One region of the Agarivorans sp. DSG3-1 genome, then DNA from elsewhere that is predicted to be linked to it. Evidence: predicted binding sites of a transcription regulator. Region 1 holds the regulator's gene; the other holds the start of a gene.
What was found. Region 1 encodes sigma-54, which starts transcription at its own class of promoters, with help from an activator protein. Its sites were predicted from a motif close to GTTGGCACGNNNNTNGNNT; they were not measured.

Region 1 (7,298 bases):
CCGCTGGGGCCCATAATGGCCGTGATTTTACCGCGTTGGATACGCAAGTCTAAGCCATCAAAAATGACTTTATTAGCGCGCTGAAACGCCAGTTGTTTTACTTCAATCAAACTATCCGCCACTCCGTGAGCAATCTTGATTGGCCAAGGCAGACATATTATTGAGATAATTGATGACACTCAAGGCTAAACTCTTCCCTTTTGCAGGGAAAATGCCGACAATGCTCCGATTTTTTGGCATCGTTGATGTTTTATAACTGAAGGATTCACATGTTAGTTGAATGTTTATTATTGGTATTGGGCCTCGCACTGTTGGTGTGGAGCGCCGACCGCTTTGTTTATGGTGCAGCCGCCATTGCTAATAATTTTGGTTTACCACCAATGATCATCGGCTTAACTATTGTTGCTTTAGGTTCTTCTGCACCAGAGGTTATGGTGTCAGCCACGGCCGCCCTAGAAGGCAAAATGAATACCGCCGTGGGCAACGTAATTGGCTCAAATATTACCAACATTACTCTGGTACTAGGCATCACCGCCTTGCTTAAACCGCTAATAGTATCCTCCTCAACCCTGTTTAGAGAGCTACCTATGGTATTAGTGGCCACTGCAGTTGCCGGCTGGGTGCTTCATGATAAACACCTAGGTTACCAAGAAGGGTTTGTTTTACTCACTCTGTTTGTAGCGTTAATGGCCTACTTAATTATCAACTCATTGCGCCAGCGCAAAGGCGCCAACGTTGACCCAATGATCGAGGAAGCTGAATCAGAAGTACCTAACGATGTACCAACTGGCAAAGCGTTGCTTTGGCTAGCGGTGGGTATGGTTGCGCTTCCACTCAGTGCTGATTTATTAGTGGGTTCTGCCTCGGAGATTGCTCGTTACTTTGGTATGAGCGACTTGGTGATTGGCCTCACCATTATTGCCATTGGCACCAGCCTGCCAGAGCTAGCAGCCTGTGTAGCCGGTGTCATCAAGAAAGAGGATGACCTAGTTCTGGGCAATATTATCGGCTCTAATCTGTTTAACATTCTAGCAGTACTGGCTGTCCCGGCGTTTATAGCGCCAGGGGCAATTGACGCCAACGCTGCTGGCCGCGATTTTTATGTGATGATGGGTGTTACCGTATTGTTGTTCATCATGGCGATGGGCTTTGGTAAAAGCCGCAAAATCACTCGTTGGGAAGGCGGCTTATTGTTAAGCGGCTTCATAGGCTATCAACTGCTATTATTTCTAGCCTAAGCACCTGTTATTACTGATTTAAGAAACTAAGGGGAAATGAGTGTCGTTTGATTATATCGCTTCAGCCAAGCAAGTCCTTGAGATTGAAAGCTTAGCTATTGAAAATCTCCATCAATATATTGATCAAGAATTTGCCGCCGCCTGCGAAATGCTTTTAGCCTGTAAAGGTAAGGTGATTCTTACTGGTATGGGTAAATCAGGCCACATTGCCAATAAAATTGCCGCTACTTTAGCCTCTACCGGCACTCCCGCATTTTTTGTTCACCCTGGCGAAGCCTGCCACGGTGATTTAGGCATGATTGCTGCCGAGGACATTGTATTAGCCTTGTCTAATTCTGGTGAATCAGAAGAGATACTCTCGCTCTACCCTGTATTTAACCGAATTGGTGTTCGTTCTATTGCGATGACCAGCAACCCCAACTCGTCTATGGCCAAGCTTGCCAACTACCATTTATGTATCTCAGTGCCTCGTGAAGCGTGCCCATTAGGGTTAGCACCTACCGCAAGCTCTACAGCAACCTTGGTAATGGGCGACGCGTTGGCGGTAGCACTATTAGAAGCCCGTGGGTTTACTGCCGATGATTTTGCGCTATCTCATCCTGGCGGCACTTTAGGTAAAAAATTATTGTTAAGTGTGAGTGACTTAATGCTAAGCGGGGAACAAATCCCTCTAGTAACAGTCGAACAAACTATTCGTGAAGCATTGTTCGAAATTACTGCCAAAGGTTTAGGTATGGTGGGAATTGTTGATGCTAAGCAGCAATTGGTGGGTATTTTTACCGACGGCGACTTACGTCGAATACTTGATCAACGCATCGATATACATGACACACCAATTGGCCAAGTAATGACTCAAAACCCCAAAGTCATTGAAGACTCTTGGTTAGCCTTTGACGCCTTAAAGCTGATGAAAGCCAAATCAATTAACGGCTTATTTGTATTGAACCAACAGACCGTAGTGGGTGCCTTTAACATGCATACCCTGCTGCAGGCTGGAGTATATTAATGACGATTAACACGCCTTATGGCTCGGTAAGCTCGCAAAACTTTACCCGTGCTAAAAACATCAAGTTGCTTATTTGCGACGTTGATGGAGTGTTTTCCGATGGCCGAATTTACCTTGGCAATGATGGTGAAGAGCTAAAAGCCTTTCATACTCATGATGGCTTTGGCATTAAAGCCTTGTTAAACATTGGTGTAGAAGTGGCCATTATTACTGGCCGCCAATCTACTATCGTAGAAAAACGCATGCAGGCTTTAGGTGTAAGCCGCATTTACCAAGGCCAACAAAACAAGATGGTGGCCTACCAACAAATGCTCGAACAACTCAACCTGTCAGCTGACGAAGTGGCATACATTGGCGATGATGTGGTTGATACGCCGGTAATGCGCGCTTGTGGCTTAGGTGTTGCTGTACATAACGCTCACCCGCTGTGCAAGCAAGATGCTAACTTGGTTACCATTACCCCAGGTGGTTTTGGCGCGGTACGCGAGCTTTGTGATCTAATACTGCAAGCCAAAGATCAGCTAGAACATGCTCAAGGTATGAGTGTATGAATCGCGTTACGCTGTTTTTTGCTAGCCTGTTCGTTCTCGCCTTGGTGTTGTGGCAATTAAGCCCCTCAGATCCTAAACAACAAAGCGCTCAACGCGAAGCCAGCAAGCCCAACTTTGTTGCAGAGAAACTCTATAGCGTCAGCTTTGGCGAAAATGGCAGCCCTCGTTACCGTATCTATGCCGAACAAATGGAGTTTTTTGAACAACTTAAGCACACAGAATTTACTCAACCAAAGATTTTGGTTTACCCAGATCCTCGTCAACCTGTATGGCAAATTGTGGCTGATCACGCTACAGTACAGCAGCAACAAACTGTCACCTTAAATGACAATGTAGTGATTAAAAACTTAAGTCGTGGCGAGTATGTTCGCGACATAATTACCGAAAGTTTGGAAATCGATCTGCAAAGCGAAACCATGAGCAGCGATCAACCTGTTACCGTGTATGGCCCATCGTACGAATTGTATGGTGTTGGCATGGACGGTGATCTAGCTAACGAAATAGTGACTTTATTAGATGATATCGAAGCGGTTTACCACAACCCACAAGAGTAAGTTAGCGCTAGCGGCTAGCTTGTTTATGCTTTCTTGGGGTTCTCAAGCACTTGAAGACGACTTCAACAAACAAATTATTGTTGATGCCGACCGCCAGCAGGTCAACATCAAAGAAAACCGCGTCACTTTCTACAATAATGTAGTGGTGACTCAAGGTTCAATAAAAATGCACGCCGAAGAACTCAGCGTAATAGGTAGTGAAGAAAAAGGCAGCGAGGTGATGATCGCCAAAGGCGAACCGGCAACTTTTTACCAACTACTAGACAGCGGCAAGCCAATTGAAGCAGAGGCCAACGAGGTGCGTTACGATTTAAAAACGCAGACCCTCACGTTAACCAACAATGCTCAGCTCAAGCAAGAAGAGAGCTTAGTAAAAGGCCAAATGATTAAATACAGCATTAACAAACAAGAGATGGTTGCTCAAGGCGATGAAAATAATCGAGTGACCACTATCTTCCTGCCTCAGCAATTAGAAGAACTCTCCCCCGAGGACAATGAGTAATCATGAGTACCTTAATCGCTGAGAACCTTGCCAAAAGCTACAAAGGTCGCAAGGTAGTAAAGAACGTCAGTTTAAATGTAGAAACCGGGAAAATTGTTGGTTTACTAGGGCCAAACGGCGCCGGTAAAACCACTACCTTCTACATGGTAGTTGGCCTAGTACCACGAGACCAAGGCCGAATACTTATCGATGATGACGATCTGTCTAGCACCGCTATGCATACTCGAGCACGAAAAGGCATTGGTTATCTTCCCCAAGAAGCCTCTATCTTTCGCCGTTTATCGGTAGAAAAAAATATTCTAGCGGTATTAGAAACCCGTAAGGATTTGGACAAAGAGCAGCAAATTGGCGCATTGGACGATTTGCTAGAAGAGTTTCACATTGGGCATATTCGCAAAAATCTCGGTATGAGCCTGTCAGGCGGAGAGCGTCGCCGGGTAGAAATTGCCCGCGCCTTAGCCGCAGCCCCTAAGTTTATTTTGCTTGACGAACCCTTCGCTGGGGTAGATCCTATTTCCGTTATTGATATTAAAAAAATCATTGAACATCTGCGTGATCGCGGTCTAGGTGTATTAATTACCGACCACAATGTAAGGGAAACTCTCGATGTTTGTGAGCATGCCTATATCGTTAGTCAGGGTGAATTGATAGCCTCAGGTAAGCCACAAGAAATACTTGAAAACGAGCACGTGAAACGAGTTTATCTCGGTGAACAATTCAAGCTATAGTTAAAGTGCAGCTTAGAAAATAATATAAAAAGAAGGGATAGCGGTAGTTAATGAAAGCATCTTTGCAGTTGCGTCTTGGTCAGCAGTTAACCATGACCCCCCAGTTACAACAGGCCATACGCTTACTCCAGCTTTCAACCCTGGATTTACAGCAAGAAATTCAAGAGGCTCTGGAAAGTAACCCTCTGCTTGAGGCGGATGAGTCACATTCGAATGATGGTGACGCAACAGACGCTAAGTCAGCCAATGAAAAATCTACAGAAGCCGAATCCAGCGCCGACGTAGACAGCAGCCAAATGGAAGCTGGTGATGCCATTAACCAAGAAACTGTTTCTGATGACCTACCCGTAGACTCCACTTGGGATGATATTTATAGCGCCAGTTCCGCGCCAGCTAGCTCATCGAGCGGCAGTAGCGGTGGTGACGACAACGATATGTTATTCCAAGGCGAAACCGTTGACTCCTTACAAGATCACATGCTGTGGCAAATGCGCCTTACTCCATTCAGCGAAGTAGACCAAGCCATTGCTTTAGCCATTATTGATGCAGTAGATGAATCTGGTTACCTCACACAAGATTGTGAACAGTTATTAGATGGCCTCAATTCTAGTGACAATAACGACTTAGATGTAGAGCTTGACGAAATTGAAGCAGTACTAAAACGGATTCAGCATTTCGACCCCGTAGGCATTGCCGCGCGCTCACTACAAGAATGTTTGTTAATTCAATTAAGCCGTTTTTCCCCAGAAACACCATGGCTAAATGAAGCCAAAGATGTGGTGTCTAACCATATCGATGTATTAGCCAATCGAGATTTTCGCTTATTGGCTCGAAAGACCAAATTAAAAGAAGACCAGCTGCGCGAAGTGATGCGTTTGATTCACACCTTAGAACCACGCCCGGGTAACGCTGTTGAGCCAAACCAAGCCCAATACGTTATTCCCGATGTTTCCGTAGTGAAGCGCCAAGGTCGTTGGGTGGTAGAGCTAAACCCCGATGCGATGCCGAAGCTAAGAGTAAACTCTCACTATGCATCCTTAAGTAAAACGTCTAATGCCACCGATACTCAGTTTATCCGTAGCCACTTACAAGAAGCCAAGTGGTTTATTAAGAGTATTGAAAGCCGCAATGAAACCTTACTCAAAGTCTCTAACTGTATCGTTCACCATCAACAAGCCTTCTTCGAATACGGTGAAGAAGCAATGAAACCAATGGTGCTGAACGATGTGGCCGAAGCAGTAGAAATGCACGAATCAACGATTTCTCGAGTGACAACTCAAAAATTCATGCACACACCTCGCGGCATTTTCGAACTTAAGTATTTTTTCTCTAGCCATGTGGCTACCGATGGCGGCGGTGAATGTTCATCTACCGCTATTCGTGCATTAATTAAGAAACTGGTTGCTGCCGAAAATACCAGTAAACCTCTCAGCGATAGTAAGATTGCTGATATTTTGGCAGATCAGGGGATCAAGGTGGCAAGACGTACGATTGCAAAATATCGTGAGTCTTTAGCGATACCACCTTCTAACCAACGTAAGAGCCTACTTTAAGGCCAATCAAGGGGACTATATTTATGCAAATTAATCTTACCGGACACCACGTTGATATAACTGAGTCTTTAAAAGAATATGTCCATAACAAGTTTGCCAAGCTCACTCGACGATTTGACCAGATAAACAATGTTCATGTCATCCTCAACGTCGAGAAGCTCAATCAAATTGCAGAAGCCACCTTACATTTAAATGGCGGTGAATTATTCGCTACCGCTGAACATTCAGATATGTATGCGGCCATTGATGGTCTCATCGACAAACTTGACCGCCAAGTTATCAAACATAAAGAAAAACTTAACAAACATTAGTCACCTCCATGCAAATAGATAAAGTACTAAGCTTGGATTGCACTCAAAGTGCAGTCCAATGCTCTTCAAAGAAACGCGCCTTAGAAATCATTAGTGAACTAGCCGCTGGTCAACTGGATACGACAGCTCAATGTATATTTGAGAGTTTGTTGAATAGAGAAAAAATGGGCAGCACCGGTATCGGGCAAGGCGTGGCAATACCTCATGGCCGCATTGATAAACAGCATCAAACAACCGCTGTTTTTTTACGTTGTGATCCCCCAATTGCTTTTGATGCCATTGACAATAAACCTGTTGATTTGGTTTTTGCCTTACTGGTACCAGAAGATCAGTGTAAACAACACCTCAACACCTTATCTCAAGTAGCTGAAAAACTTAACGATAAGCAAGTATGTAAACAACTTCGTTGTGCACAAAGTGATGACGAATTATACGACATCATGGTAGCCTAATACTCTAATCACCGTTAGGGATAGTCATGGAACTCATTATCGTGAGTGGGCGTTCTGGTTCAGGAAAAACCGTCGCCTTAAGAGTACTAGAAGATCTGGGCTACTATTGCGTAGACAACCTCCCGGTTGTGTTATGGCAATCTCTTATCGATAACTTAAAAAATACTTACTCTAAAGTAGCAATAAGTATCGATATTCGAAACCTCCCAGACGAACCTTCGCCGATAGGCCAAATTATTCGCAACGCCGGCCCTGATGTGAATCTATTAAGCATTTTTTTAGATGCTAAAGACGAAGCGCTGATCCGCCGTTACAGCGAAACTCGGCGAGTTCACCCGCTGAGTCAAACTAATTTGTCTCTGGCGGAAGCGATTGAATCGGAAACCGAGCTGCTGGCACCGTT
Region 2 (7,298 bases), 2.2 Mb from region 1:
GTTAGCAGCTGCTGTTCGTCAATCTTTATAGAGAGTGTGGATGCATTTGTGAGAACTATAACAGATGATGTATACAAGCAATTTTGTGGCTTTTTAGAAAAGCAGTGCGGAATTGTACTAGGTGACAATAAACAGTATTTAGTGAAAAGTCGATTGTCACCGCTAATGTCTCAGTATTCGGCAGAAAGTCTTACCGAATTGGTTCAAAAAGCCATGAGTTTACGTGAACGTGATTTACGTGCTGCTGTCGTAGATGCCATGACGACAAACGAAACCTTATGGTTTCGCGATACCTATCCGTTCCAGCTTTTATCCGATAGATTGTTACCTGAGTTTCAAAAACAAACTCGTCCGGTAAAAATTTGGTCAGCAGCCAGTTCATCAGGTCAAGAACCCTATTCGATAATGATGACGTCACTTGAATACCAAGCAAAGCGTCCAGGTGCTTTACCTATGGGGATTCAAGTAGTGGGTACTGATATATCACCTTCTATGCTTGAACACTGTAAACGCGGAGAATACGATTCATTAGCCCTCGCTCGTGGTTTATCCCCGGAACGAAAACGCCAATTTTTTGAAGCTACTACCGATGGTAGTTTTCGGGTGAATGACAAAGTACGTAAAAATGTTAGCTTTAGACCCTTAAACTTGCTTGATAGTTATGCACTAATGGGGAAATTTGACATTATTTTCTGCCGTAATGTACTTATTTACTTTAACGCAGATGTTAAGTCGAAAATTCTTAATCAGTTTGCTCAGGCTTTAAATCCAAATGGTTATTTGATGCTTGGCGCTTCTGAATCAATCACCGGCTTAACCGACCGATTTAATATGTTACGTTGCAACCCAGGCATCGTTTACCAATTAAAGTAAAAAAATAGATAGCGGCAGTAAAGGGCAATAGTTGCCGCTTTACTTGCCGTCAAACAATCAGTACTCCTTACCTTTCGCTGGTTGAAGTAACTAAGTCCTTTAGTTAACTGAATTAAAAGTGTCAAAAAAACTCTGGCATAGCTTTTGCAAAATAATTTTTGTGAAAGTGTTTAGAGGTGTATATGGCAATTACTTTTGATAAAGCATTAGGTGTTCATCAGCATACCGTGGGAGTGAGAGCTCGCCGTTCTGAAGTGATCGCAAGTAATATTGCTAACGCAGATACACCTAACTATAAAGCACGAGACTTAGATTTTAATAAAGCATTCGCAGCCGCTAAAAGTAAGCAAAGTGGTGGAATGCAGTTAACTAACGAGCGCCATATTGGTGGTGGAAACAGCCAGTTCTCTGAATTGGGTTTCCAAATTCCAGACCAGCCTGATACGGGCGATGGCAATACTGTTGATGTACAAAAAGAAAAAGCAGCCTTTATGCAAAATGGCTTGGAATACCAAGCGGGCATTGGCTTTCTATCTAGCAAGTTTAGTGGTTTACGTAATGCAATTAAGGGAGGTCAATAATGAGCTTTTTTAATGTTTTTGATGTTACTGCTTCGGCAATGAAAGCGCAGTCGGTACGTTTAAATACTACCGCTAGCAACTTAGCCAATGCCGACAGCATCAGTTCAAGCATCGATCAAACTTATCGAGCGAGAAAACCTGTATTTGCGGCTGAGTTTACTAAAGCCACTCAATTTCAAGGTGACTCTGCTCAGGTTAAGGTGGCAGGAATCGTTGAATCCGATGCGCCTTTGCGCAAGGAATACTATCCAGAGCACCCAATGGCGAACGAAGAAGGTTATATTTTTAAACCTAACGTTAATGTGATTGAAGAAATGGCCGATATGATGAGCGCTTCACGCTCCTATCAAGCAAATGTTCAAGTTACTGAAGCAGCCAAACAAATGCTAAATAGCACACTTAATCTGGGTAAAAGTTAAGGAGTAGCACGTGTCTACTATTGATCCACTACAGAGTAATTATTGGCAGCCGGAATCAGTGGTTCCTGAAAGCAACAATAATCAGTCCTTAGGGCAAGAGGATTTCTTCTCGCTATTAACGACCCAGTTGCAATATCAAGACCCAAGTAAGCCGGTCGACAATGCCGAAATGATTGCCCAAATGGCATCTTTTCAAACCTCAGAAGGTATTGCTGAACTCGGCACCAAGTTCGACACAATGAATTCGATCATGAATTCGTCTGCTGCGCTACAAGCATCCACCTTAGTGGGGCAGAAAGTATTGGTACCTTTAGATTATGGCCATAACGGTGGTAATGGATTTGAAGGTGTTGCCGTTACTGGTGCAGCGACCACTAATGTAAAAGTTTCTGTCGAGAACGCAGCCGGTGAAGTGGTGAAAGTTATCGATTTAGGAGAGGGAAGCGGCAACATGCCATTCTCTTGGGATGGCACCGATTCTAATGGGAACGCGATGCCTGAAGGTAAGTACAACATTAAGGTTAATGGTGTTCAAGGCGGTCAAGAGATCAGTTTACCCACTGCAACCTATGCAAGCGTTGGTAGCGTAAGCTTAGCAGGCGGTACATCTGGCGTAATCGTCAATTTAGAAGGCTTGGGTGGTATCGCGATGAGCGATGTACTTGAAGTTGCCAAAGCCTAACAAAGAATAGTAAAACGATAGGAGATTGAGAGATGTCATTTAATATCGCTCTGAGCGGCATCAATGCCTCGCAAAAGGATCTTGACGTAACAGCGAACAACATTGCTAACGTCAACACCATTGGTTTTAAAGAGTCTCGTGCAGAATTTGCCGATGTGTATGCAACATCGATTTTTGCTAACGCTCGAACTGCAGTTGGTAATGGTGTAAAAACCGTGGATGTTGCGCAGCAATTCCACCAAGGTAGTCTTAACTTTACCCAAAACGCCTTAGATTTGGCGATTAGTGGTGAAGGCTTCTTTGTTACGGCTTCAGATTTAACCACCCAAACTCGTGAGTTCACCCGTGCTGGAGCATTTAAGCTTAATGCCGATAACTTTATTGTTAACTCGCAAGGTCAATACTTACAAGGCTACACGGTTAACAACAGTGGCACGCCTTCAGCAGTGAGTATGGCTGCAACTAAAGCTATCCAAATTAGTGCTGAAGTCGGTAACCCTACTATGACCAGCCAAGTGGATATGAGCTTTAACTTGCCGTCTAGCGGAACCACTCATGATATTGGTGACTTTGACCCATCAGACAGTAATACCTATACCTCTGCAACATCGGTAACGGTATATGACTCTCAAGGTGGTTCACACGTCGCCGAAACTTTCTTTATTAAAGATGCAACCACGGCAAATACTTGGCACAAGTTAATTTACATTGATGGTCAGCCAACCGACGTTGCTGGTGGTACCGCCAATACGCCAAATGCCGGTAATGCTAACCCAAATATTCCAGCCTCGGCTACTTTGACCTTTGATAATACTGGTGCTTTAGCCTCTACTGCGCCAGCAATTATTGAAACAGTGCCACTAGGCACGGCTCCGCCAAGTGGCCCTGGTGGAGTGTGGGATCCGGTAACCGGTTCGGTTGACCCGACTCAAGTGATCACCTTTAACTTAAATGGTCCAACTCAATACAACTCTGCCTTTGAAGTATCAGCGCTGTCTCAAGATGGTTCTACTGTGGGTAAACTGACAGGTATTGATATCGGCCCTGATGGTTTAGTTGTGGCGTCTTATAGTAATGGTGAAACAACCAATATTTCTAAAGTATCGGTGGCTAACTTTGCTAATAACCAAGGTTTGGCACAAATCGGTGATACCGCTTGGCAGCAAACCCAGTTAAGTGGCGAGGCCATCGCGGGTGAAGGTAATACAGGTACTTTTGGTAAAATTAACTCCGCTTCTTTAGAGCAAGCGAACGTTAACCTTACTGAACAACTGGTTAACTTAATCAGTGCACAACGTAACTTCCAAGCTAACTCTAGAGCTTTAGAAGTTAACTCAACACTACAGCAAACCATTATCCAAATTCGTTAATCAATGAAATCGGTAATGATAAAAAGGCAGCATTAGCTGCCTTTTAATTTATTGATTTATATAAACTTATCGTATTAATGCTTACCTTTCTTTTTCTTTGGCATTAAATTTGCTCTTATTTCCTTTGAGTCAGCTAATTGACGAAGGAAATAGAAATGGACCAATTACTCTACATATCGATGACCGGTGCAAAACAAAATATGCATTCGATCGCGGTACGCGGAAACAACCTAGCAAATGCTAACACTACTGGCTTTAAAGCTGATCTAGAGAATGCTCGCTCAATGCAAGCCTTTGGACCCGGCATGCCGTCTCGTGTATTTGCCATGACCGAACGTCCTACCCAAAATTTTACCGATGGATTACTAAAAACCACCGGCAGAGATTTAGATGTGGCGATTAAAGGCGAAGGTTGGATTTCGGTTCAAGATAAAGATGGTACAGAAGCGTTATCGCGTAACGGTAATTTCACTGTGTCTGCAGCGGGTGTACTACAAACCATGCAAGGGCAAGCAGTGTTAGGCAACCAAGATGCGCCCATCATTATTCCTTTACCTGTTGAGAAGCTAGAGATTAACGAAGATGGCACCATCCAAATTCGCCCAGAAGGCGCACCAGCTGATGCCTTAGAAGAAATTAACCGAATTAAGCTAAGTAAACCGTTCGCCGGTGATTTAACTAAAGGTGATGACGGACTATTTAGATCAACCATTGGTCAAGCATTTCAACCCGATGCAACGGTTGAGCTCACCAAGGGTGCACTAGAGGGGAGTAATGTGAACCCGGTGCAAGAAATGACACATATGATCAGCATGCAACGTCAATTTGAAATGCAAATTAAAATGATGAAAACCGCTGAAGAAAACGAAAAAGCAACCAACAGCTTGTTGCGATTAAGCTAGGAATAAGGAGCGTACTATGCATCCCGCATTATGGATAAGTAAAACTGGCTTAGATGCCCAACAAACAAACGTTTCGGTTATCTCTAATAACCTCGCTAACGCCAGCACTATTGGTTACAAAAAAAGCCGCGCGGTATTTGAAGATTTGTTGTATCAAACCATTAATCAGCCGGGCGGCCGTTCATCTCAAAACACTAATATGCCCTCTGGTTTAATGATTGGTGCTGGTGCCAAAGTTATTGCTACCCAAAAGAATCACGATCAAGGTAACGTGCAAACTACCGATAACGCTTTCGACTTAATGGTTGATGGCCGTGGCTTTTTTGAGATTTTAATGCCAGACGGTACCACGGCTTATACGCGTAACGGCCAATTTGGCCTCAACGACGAAGGGACCATTGTAACCCCAGGTGCGGGTTACCCCTTGCAGCCAGAAATTCAAGTTCCTGAAGATGCTCAAAGCTTTACCGTAGGTGAAGATGGTGAGGTGAGTGTTCGCTTACCTGGTCAAACCGACAACCAAGTGATTGGTCAAATTACGATTACCGACTTTGTTAACCCGTCGGGCTTAGAGCCGCGTGGTCAAAACTTATATCTTGAAACTGGCGCGAGTGGCGCACCACAAAATGGTATCGCATCAGAGAATGGCTTAGGCGCAATTCGCCAAGGCTCGTTAGAAACTTCAAATGTTAACGTAACCGAAGAATTGGTTAATTTGATTGAAGCTCAACGTGTTTATGAGATGAACTCTAAAGTTATCTCAACCGTAGACCAAATGTTGACCTTCGCTACACAACAACTGTAGATAAAGTTTAGAGAGAGGGATTGCTCATGAATAAACTAATGGTAGTAGCAACCTGTATGGCAATGGCCGGGTGTGCCAGCGTGAATACTGCAGTAGTACCCGACGACCCAGAGTTTGCACCTGTTTACCCAGAAGATGTAGCTGTGGAAGCACGTATTACTGGCTCGCTGTTTACAGAAGATCGCGCTAACAACTTGTACTCAGATAAAAAAGCCCACCGAGTGGGCGACATTATTGTGGTAACACTTGCAGAGAGTACTCAAGCCAGTAAATCGGCGAGTAACGAGTTAGCTAAAGATAAAAACTTTAACCTTAACCAAATTACCGTGCCAGGCGGAGTTGCTACCGTAAAAGGCAATCCTATTGAACTAGGGTTAAGCCAAAGCAGCGATTTTACCGGTGAAGCCGATGCTGCACAAAGTAACAGTTTAAACGGCAATATCTCGGTGAATGTGGTGCAGGTATTAGCAAATGGTAACTTAATCATTAGCGGCGAGAAGTGGCTAATGTTAAATAATGGCAATGAGTATATTCGCTTAACAGGCATTATTCGCCCTGAAGATGTAGCACCCGATAACTCAATTACATCGCTGCGTATTGCCAATGCAAGAATTCAATATGGTGGTACTGGCGATTTTGCTAATACCACTGACCAGGGTTGGTTATCTAAGTTCTTTAATGGTCCTGTTTGGCCATTCTAAGCCCTGATTTCTAGGAGTAGTATCATGTTAAAACGTAGCATTGTGTTAATCAGTATCGGCATGTGTTTGTTAGCAAATACCGCTAATGCTGCGCGAGTAAAAGACGTAGCAAACGTTGCCGGAGTGCGATCTAACCAATTAACGGGTTACGGTTTAGTGGTAGGTTTACCGGGCACCGGTGAGAAAAATAGTGATTTTGCCAAGCAGTCTTTTGCCACCATGTTACGTAACTTTGGTATTACTGTGCCGCCAGGCACTAACTTAAAAATTAAAAACGTTGCGCCAGTAGCAGTACATGCAGAGTTACCTGCTTTTATTAAACCAGGTCAAACTATCGACATTACAATATCAGCCATTGGTGAAGCTAAAAGCTTACGCGGTGGCAGTTTAGTACAAACCTTTTTGAAAGGAGCTGATGGCGAAGTTTATGCACTTGCTCAAGGTAGTTTAATTGTTGGTGGCTTTGGTGCCGAAGGTGCTGATGGCTCTAAAGTTATTTCAAACACACCTACGGTTGGTCGTATTCCAAATGGAGCGATTGTAGAGCGCTCGGTACCATCACCATTTATGAATGGCGATACCATTACCTTTAACTTGAAGCGTTCAGATTTCACTACAGCGAAACGTTTAGCCGATACCATTAATAGCTTAGTGGGGCCAAATACAGCAACCCCGATGGATGCTGCGTCAGTACAAGTATTTGCACCGCGAGACCCTGGCCAAAGAGTCGCCTATCTTTCTACTTTAGAGAACCTAACCTTTGAGCCGGCTTCAGAATCCGCCAAAATTATAATTAATTCGCGAACCGGAACCATTGTTATTGGCAAAGATGTTCGTTTGTTACCCGCAGCAATTACCCATGGCGGATTAACAGTGAAAATTTCTGAAACACCTTTGATTTCTCAGCCAAATCCATTCTCTGATGGCGAAACTGTTGAAACAACGGTGAGTACCATTGAAGCAAC

Region 2: the regulator sigma-54 is predicted to act here: its motif matches at 4,022-4,040, upstream of ACLD71_RS18980 (flagellar basal body rod protein FlgF).

The regions. Positions count from the first base shown of each region.
Region 1 covers NZ_CP177241.1:1,907,964-1,915,261, reverse strand. Annotated here, with positions in the region: gene ACLD71_RS09050 (ATP-binding cassette domain-containing protein) at 1-122, opposite strand, end outside; gene ACLD71_RS09045 (calcium/sodium antiporter) at 270-1,238, shown strand; gene ACLD71_RS09040 (KpsF/GutQ family sugar-phosphate isomerase) at 1,279-2,244, shown strand; gene kdsC (3-deoxy-manno-octulosonate-8-phosphatase KdsC) at 2,244-2,795, shown strand; gene lptC (LPS export ABC transporter periplasmic protein LptC) at 2,792-3,349, shown strand; gene lptA (lipopolysaccharide transport periplasmic protein LptA) at 3,312-3,851, shown strand; gene lptB (LPS export ABC transporter ATP-binding protein) at 3,854-4,579, shown strand; gene ACLD71_RS09015 (RNA polymerase factor sigma-54) at 4,630-6,132, shown strand; gene hpf (ribosome hibernation promoting factor) at 6,156-6,443, shown strand; gene ptsN (PTS IIA-like nitrogen regulatory protein PtsN) at 6,452-6,895, shown strand; gene rapZ (RNase adapter RapZ) at 6,922-7,298, shown strand, end outside.
Region 2 covers NZ_CP177241.1:4,094,431-4,101,728, reverse strand. Annotated here, with positions in the region: gene ACLD71_RS19010 (chemotaxis protein CheV) at 1-31, shown strand, start outside; gene ACLD71_RS19005 (CheR family methyltransferase) at 49-873, shown strand; gene flgB (flagellar basal body rod protein FlgB) at 1,056-1,454, shown strand; gene flgC (flagellar basal body rod protein FlgC) at 1,454-1,873, shown strand; gene ACLD71_RS18990 (flagellar hook assembly protein FlgD) at 1,884-2,555, shown strand; gene flgE (flagellar hook protein FlgE) at 2,588-3,925, shown strand; gene ACLD71_RS18980 (flagellar basal body rod protein FlgF) at 4,081-4,827, shown strand; gene flgG (flagellar basal-body rod protein FlgG) at 4,844-5,632, shown strand; gene flgH (flagellar basal body L-ring protein FlgH) at 5,659-6,333, shown strand; gene ACLD71_RS18965 (flagellar basal body P-ring protein FlgI) at 6,358-7,298, shown strand, end outside.